2 regions of the Devosia sp. A369 genome follow, and region 1 is predicted to be linked to the other one. Evidence: riboswitches for the same ligand, from Rfam matches in the RefSeq annotation. Region 1 holds a riboswitch; the other holds the start of a gene.
The links. A riboswitch is a leader RNA that binds a small molecule or an ion and turns the genes downstream of it on or off. The one in region 1 is predicted to bind glycine.
Positions count from the first base shown of each region.

Region 2: linked by a shared signal. The riboswitch ahead of gcvT (glycine cleavage system aminomethyltransferase GcvT) and the one ahead of ACX3OZ_RS18265 (D-amino acid dehydrogenase) in region 1 are both predicted to bind glycine.

Region 1 is NZ_JBTMWV010000023.1:14-3,412, reverse strand. Features, by position in the region: gene ACX3OZ_RS18275 (ABC transporter permease) at 1-246, opposite strand, end outside; gene ACX3OZ_RS18270 (ABC transporter ATP-binding protein) at 256-1,059, opposite strand; glycine riboswitch at 1,337-1,431, shown strand; glycine riboswitch at 1,435-1,513, shown strand; gene ACX3OZ_RS18265 (D-amino acid dehydrogenase) at 1,569-2,813, shown strand; gene ACX3OZ_RS18260 (tripartite tricarboxylate transporter permease) at 2,988-3,308, opposite strand.
Region 2 is NZ_JBTMWV010000002.1:284,454-287,852, forward strand. Features, by position in the region: gene gcvH (glycine cleavage system protein GcvH) at 1-47, opposite strand, end outside; gene gcvT (glycine cleavage system aminomethyltransferase GcvT) at 59-1,228, opposite strand; glycine riboswitch at 1,388-1,476, opposite strand; gene ACX3OZ_RS04880 (F0F1 ATP synthase subunit B family protein) at 1,751-2,236, opposite strand; gene ACX3OZ_RS04885 (F0F1 ATP synthase subunit B) at 2,242-2,880, opposite strand; gene ACX3OZ_RS04890 (F0F1 ATP synthase subunit C) at 2,980-3,207, opposite strand; gene ACX3OZ_RS04895 (F0F1 ATP synthase subunit A) at 3,275-3,399, opposite strand, start outside.

The DNA of each region.
Region 1 (3,399 bases):
GGCGATGCCCACGGCAATGACAAAGCCGGCGACGACCGCATATATAAAGCCCAACGAAATGGCGAGGAAGGTTGGCCAGGTGTTCTTGAGCAGAAGATCACGATTTTCCCAGGCGACCTGTGCGATGACGCTGGGCGCTGGCAGGATGACCGGGCGGATACTGAGCAGATGAACCAGGGCCTCCCAGGCGCCGAAAAACACGGCGAAAACCAGGAATTGGCCGGCAGTTACTGAAAAACGATACATCTTGAACTCCTATTCCGCGGCCACTGACTTGAGCGGGGCGCGCAGCAAGCTGCGAACATGGCTCGCCATGCTGACAAACTCGGGCAACTCCCGCATGGCCTCGGCCCGCGGACGCGGGAACGGCACCTCGATGCGCTCCACCACCCGGCCGGGGCGGGCGGACATCACGATGATCTGCTCCGACAACAGCACCGCCTCGGGAATGGAGTGCGTGATGAAGACCACGGTGGTTTCCGTCTGCGCCCAGAGCTGCAGCAGTTCTTCCTGCAGGGTCTCGCGGGTGATCTCGTCCAGCGCAGCGAACGGCTCGTCCATCAGCAGCACGCGCGGCTTGAACGCCAGGGCCCGGCAGATCGAAACGCGCTGCTGCATGCCGCCCGACAATTCGTGGGGGTAGCGGTTCTCAAAGCCCTTGAGCCCGGCAATTTCAAGCCAGCGGCGAGCTTCGTCTTCGCGCTCGGCGCGTTTCATCCCGCGTCGCGCCACTTCCATGGTCAGAACGACGTTCTCCAGCGCCGTCCGCCAGGGCAGCAGCAAAGCGCGCTGAAATACGTAGCCAACCTGGCCCTGGATTTTTTCCTTGTCGACGGGCTCGCCATCAAACAGAATCCGCCCCGAGGATGCCGGCAGCACCCCCGACAGGATTTTGAGCAAGGTCGACTTGCCGCAGCCGGATGGTCCCACCACGCTGAGGAATGACCCCGAAGCGATATCGAACGACACATCCTGCAACGCAGTCAGCGGCCCCGAGCTCGTGTTAAAAGTCAGCGAGAGATTTTCGATCGTTATTCTTGGCGCTTTTTCCATAGTCATCCGAGGTCCGCTTCCAAGAGAGCTGTGCCGTGCTGACGGAGCGGCGTGACCTCAAAGGCTAAAACGAGCACCGCAAACGGGCCGGGGGTCGCATCCATATAGTCCTCCTACAATGTGACGACACAATGTGATCACAAATTGACTTTGTCAACATGGTGCGACGGTCTTGGGCCAGCTTCTGTCGGCGAAGGTTGTGCTCGGTCCGGGCGGGCCGGCGAAAATTTCACCGCCACCGGATTGGCAATTGCATCGCGCCGTGCCAGTGTCGCCGCGCCTTATGGGCAGAGCAGGAGAGAGTGGTGGCCTTGGCCACTGCCGCCGACGGAGCAACCCCCCAGGAAACTCTCAGGCACCAAGTACTGCTCCAGCCTGGCGATCTGGAGAGCGGCGTTCGCGCCCACCGAAGGGGTAACCAGCCACGGCTGGGGGAAACTCTCAGGTACAAGAGACAGATGGGGACAAATCGGCCGGGAAACCGGCTCGTCGTTCCATTGTCTCTACGAGGTCCTATGCGTCAGATCGCCGTTATCGGTGCCGGTATCACCGGCACAACCACTGCCTATGCGCTTGCGCAACAAGGCTTTTCCGTCACCGTGTTTGATCGCCACCGCTATCCGGCGATGGAGACCTCATTTGCCAATGGCGGCCAGCTTTCAGCCAGCAATGCTGAAGTGTGGAACAGCTGGTCGACCATCCTGCATGGCATGCAATGGCTGCTGCGCCCCGATGCGCCGCTCTCGTTCAACCCCAAGCCGAGCTGGCACAAATATTCCTGGATGGCCGAATTCCTCGGCAATATCGGCAATTACCAGGCCAATACCGTGGCCACGACCAAATTGGCCATCACCGCACGGCAGCGCCTGCTCGCGGTCGCGGCCGCCGAAGATATTGCCTTTGACCTCGAAACCCGGGGCATCCTGCATATCTACCGTGACAAACCGGCTTTCGATCACGCCAGCGCCGTCAATGCCCTGCTCAACAAGGGTGGTCTCGAACGCCGGGCGGTGACACCCGCAGAAATCCGACAGATCGAGTCGGCGGTGACGGGCAGCTATCATGGCGGTTTCTTCACCCCCTCCGACGCTACCGGCGATATTCATAAATTCACCCGCGAACTGGCCGCTCGGTGCCAAAAGCTGGGCGTGCGGTTTGAGCAGGACGCCGACGTGCAGGGCCTGAACCATGGCAATGGCCGTCCCAGCGTCACCTTCATGCCCGAAGCGTCGAGCCAAAGCGGAACCATCACCACTGAAACCCGCAACTTCGACGGGATTGTACTGTGTGCCGGCATCGCCAGTCGGCGGCTCGCTGCCATGGTCGGGGACCGGGTCAATATCTATCCGGTGAAAGGCTATTCGATCACCGTCATGCTCGAAGATGCGGCAAGCCAGGCGGCGGCCCCATGGGTGAGCCTGTTGGACGATGCCGCCAAGATCGTCACCAGCCGGCTCGGCCCCGACCGCTTCCGGGTCGCCGGAACCGCCGAATTCAACGGCGAGAACCGCGATATTCGTCATGATCGCGTGCGCCCGCTGGTGGACTGGACGCGCCAGCTGTTTCCCGAGGTCAATACCGACCGGGTGGTGCCGTGGGCGGGTCTGCGGCCGATGATGCCGAACATGATGCCCAAGGTCGGGCGCGGCAAAAGCCCCGGCATCTTCTACAATACCGGCCATGGCCATCTCGGCTGGACCCTGTCCATGGCCACGGCCGATCTGGTGACCGGCGCGGTCAGCAGCCAGATCGCTGCCTGAGACCAAAGGGCTGGGCCGAAAGCTCAGCCCGACCTGTCTCGGATGCGGCGGCGCTGGATCAACGCCGCGGCCTCAACGCCAGATGCAGATGACGACAGCACGGCTTCACGCGCTGTCGTCGTTAAACAAGACCATGGCCATGAAATGCCCGGCCATCTCAGTCAGCGGCACCCGTCAAACAAGCATCGCTCGTCGAGCGGGCCGAGATGCACTCCAGGTGCTCCAGGCCAGCAGCGCCACCGTAGCCAGCATGAAGGACAGGCTGATTGGCCGCTCGATGAAGGTCATGAAATTGCCCCCCGAAATCAGCATGGCCCGGCGAAAATGCTCCTCCATCATCGGCCCCAGCACGAAGCCGAGCAACAGCGGCGCGGCGGGGAAGGCAATGACGCGCATGGCGTAACCGATCGCGCCGAACACCAGCACCATCATCACGTCAAAGACACTGTTGTTGATGGTGTAAACGCCGATGCAGATGTGAGAGCGGCGGTGCAAAATTAGTCCACGGTAGCGGCGGGATAGTCCCGCTTCGGGCGGCGTAAAAGTCGGCCACCTATCTTCCTTCTGCGACGCTTGCAGGAGGGTT
Region 2 (3,399 bases), on a different contig from region 1:
CCCTCGACGCGGATATATTCGTGGTCAGGGGTGAACTTGGTGGTCATGATTTGCGCTCTCAACTAGCGGTGGGTTTGCGGAAATAGCGATGCGGCACGAAGGGCGTGGGGACCACCTCTGCCGGTTGGGCTCGGCCGCGGACCGAGACCTGCAGTCTGGTGCCGTGCTCGGCGTGGCTGGGCGGCACGAAGCCCATGGCGATGGCCTTGCCCAGCGAGGGGGCAAAGCCGCCGCTGGTGACGACGCCAATGGCTGTGCCGTCAGCATCAAGGATCTCGGCGCCTTCGCGGGCCGGGGCGCCTTCAACGAGCAGCCCGACGCGGATGCGGGATGGTCCGTTTTCGCGTTCGGCCAGAATGCGCGCGGCGCCGGGGAAATCACCGGCTTCGCGGCGGCGCTTGGCGATGGCGAAGCCGAGATTGGCTTCGATCGGGGAAATGGTTTCGTTCAGTTCGTGCCCATAAAGCGGCAGGCCGGCTTCCAGCCGCAGGCTGTCGCGGGCGCCGAGGCCGGCGGGCTTGACCCGGTCATCGGCCAGCAACGCATCCCAGAGCAGGAGGGCATTAGCGTTCGAGACCAGGATTTCAAAGCCGTCTTCGCCGGTATAGCCGGCGCGGGAGACGATCAGCTTCTCGCCGCCCCAGTCGAAGGCAGCATATTGCATGAAGCCAAGTTCGATGGCGCCGGGAGCGATTTGCGCCATCACATTGACGGCTTCGGGGCCTTGCAGCGCCAGCAGGGCATTGTCGCCATCGACGCGGCCGAACTTGGCAGCGTCACCGGCGGCAGCCTGGATACGGGCGAAGTCACCCTCCTTGGTGCCGGCATTGACCACGATATAGAGCGCGCCGCCGAACAGTGGCGAGCGGCCGATCATCAGATCGTCGAGAGTGCCGCCTTCCTCGTTGAGCAGCAGGGTGTAGCGAATCTGCCCGGGCTTGAGCCCGGCGATATCCCCGCAGATCAGCGGCTCGATCAGCGCGGCGACGGCGGCGTGATCGGCATCGGCGTCGCCGCTGGGATTGTTGAGCACGAGAAAGCTCGGCCCCATATGGCTGACATCGAACAGGCCGGCCTGTTCACGGGTCCATTTATGCTCGCCCATGATCCCGCTGGGATATTGCACGGGGAGCGAATAGCCGCTGAACGGCACCATGCGACCACTGGCGGCAAGGTGACGCTCGTAGAGCGGCGTGAATTTAAGGTCTTCGGCTGAGGTTTGGGCCATCAACACATCCTGGAACTGAACAAGGCGACACGACTACACTCGCCTTGCGGCGAATTCCGTGCCCCCTCTGTCCTTGATCACCTGAGAGATTTCCCGGCTGAGCGCCGGTTGCTCCTTCGGTGGGACCAGGCAAGGTGCCGGTCCGCTTTCCAGAGTTATAGTGGTGCTGCGGTCCTTTTGCCTGAGAGTTTCCGGGGCGGTTGCTCCTTCGGCGCCGGAGAAAAACCAGTCTCTCCCGCAGTTCGGGGCACCATGGTGGAGAATCTGAAAGGCGTCAATTGCCTCACCACCGCTTTTCCTTCTCCCCTTGAGGGAGAAGGTGCCCCGAAGGGGCGGATGAGGGGTTGGTGCAACAACGTCAAAGCATGGGCGAGCGCAGGACCCCTCACCCTGACCTTCCGCTGAACGCGTCAGGTCTGTCCCTCTCCCTCAAGGGGCGAGGGGAAGGCAAGATCAGTATAGCGCAAACGAAAAGGGCGGGCATAACTTGCCCGCCCTTTTCTCAATTTCTGTGGCTGAAGCTTAGTTCAGCCGGTTGCCGACATCGGCGATGGCGTTGTCGACGACCGAACCGCCCTTGCGGTTCATTTCGTCGGTCAGCACCAGCCGGGCTGCCTCGATGGCGACGTCAGCCGAGCGGGCGCGCACTTCGGCGACGGCCTGGGCCTCGGCCTGGGCGATCTTGTCTTCCACCGACTTGGTGCGGCGGGCGATCAGATCGGCCAGCGATACCTGAGCCTCGGCGGTGAGGCGGGTGGCCTCGTCCTTGGCGGCAGCGATGATGCCTTCGGCTTCGCTCTCGGCGGCGACGCGCTTCTGCTCATATTCAACGAGCAGGGCAGCGGCCTCTTCGCGCAGCTGCTTGGCAGCAGCCAGGTCGTCGGCGATCTTCTGGATCTGGGCGTCGAGCATCTTGGCGATGATGCCGTGGATGCCGAAATACATCGCCCCTGCAATGAAGATGATCAGCGAGAGGAAGGCGTAGAAGCTGTTGTCCAACCATTCCATGGCGCTTACTCCTTCGATGCCTTGGCGACCGCGGCGCGGACGCTATCGGCCGAAACGTCGCCCACCAGCTGGGTCACGACACTCTGCGCGGTTTCCGTGGCGATTTCATCGACATGGGTCAGCGCTTCGGTCTTGGTGGTGTTGATCCGCGCCTCGGCTTCCGTCACCTTGCCGGTGAGGTCGGCTTCGACGGCGCTGCGCTTGGCAGCCAGATCGGCCTGGATCGATTCGCGGGTCTCGCTGGCAATGCCCTGTGCCTTGGACTTGGCTGCAGCCAGAGCCGCTTCGTAGGCAGCGATGGCAGCGTCGGTCTTTTGGCGCGACGCATCAGCGGCCGCCAGATCGGCGTCGATGATGGCCTTGCGGCCTTCCAGAATGCCGCCAATGCGGGGCAGTGCAATCCGGCTCATCAGCAGATAGAGCGCGGCGAACGTGATCGTCAGCCACAGCAATTGCGATGGGAATGTTGCCGGATCAAAGGGCGGGAATACGCCTGAATCATGCTCGCCAGCCGAGGCTTCGGTAGTGGCATGGGTGTCAGCGGTTGGATCGGCGAGGTTCACATCAACGACGCTATCAGCGCCCTCTACGTGGACTTCGGCCGGTGCAGCCGCTTCTTGGGCATAGGCTTGCGTTACCATCAGGTGCGGTCCCGTTAAATCCGGTCAGCCGGCGAGTAGCCGGATAAATATACGCAGCCGGGACGAGTCCCGGCCGCGAAGACAGGCGTGTGACGTCGAATATTAGACGACGAACAGCAGGATCAGGGCAACCAGGAACGAGAAGATGCCCAGAGCTTCGGTCACGGCGAAGCCGAAGATCAGGTTCGAGAACTGGCTCGGTGCTGCCGACGGGTTGCGCAGGGCGCCCGACAGGAAGTTGCCGAAGATGTTGGCCACGCCAATGGCGGCACCAGCCATACCGAAACAAGCAATACCGGCGCCGATGTACTTTGCGGCTTCAGCTTCCATTTTTTAGTCCTTTCAAGCGACTTTTAAGCGGGGGTTCTGGCGGAACAGCCCGCCGTGACTGGGTAGATTAGTGAGACGGGTGGATCGCGTCGTTGAGGTACATGCAGGTGAGCACCGCAAAGACATAGGCCTGAACAGCACCAACCAGGAATTCCAGTCCGGTGATGGCAACGCCCATAATCAACGGCAGCG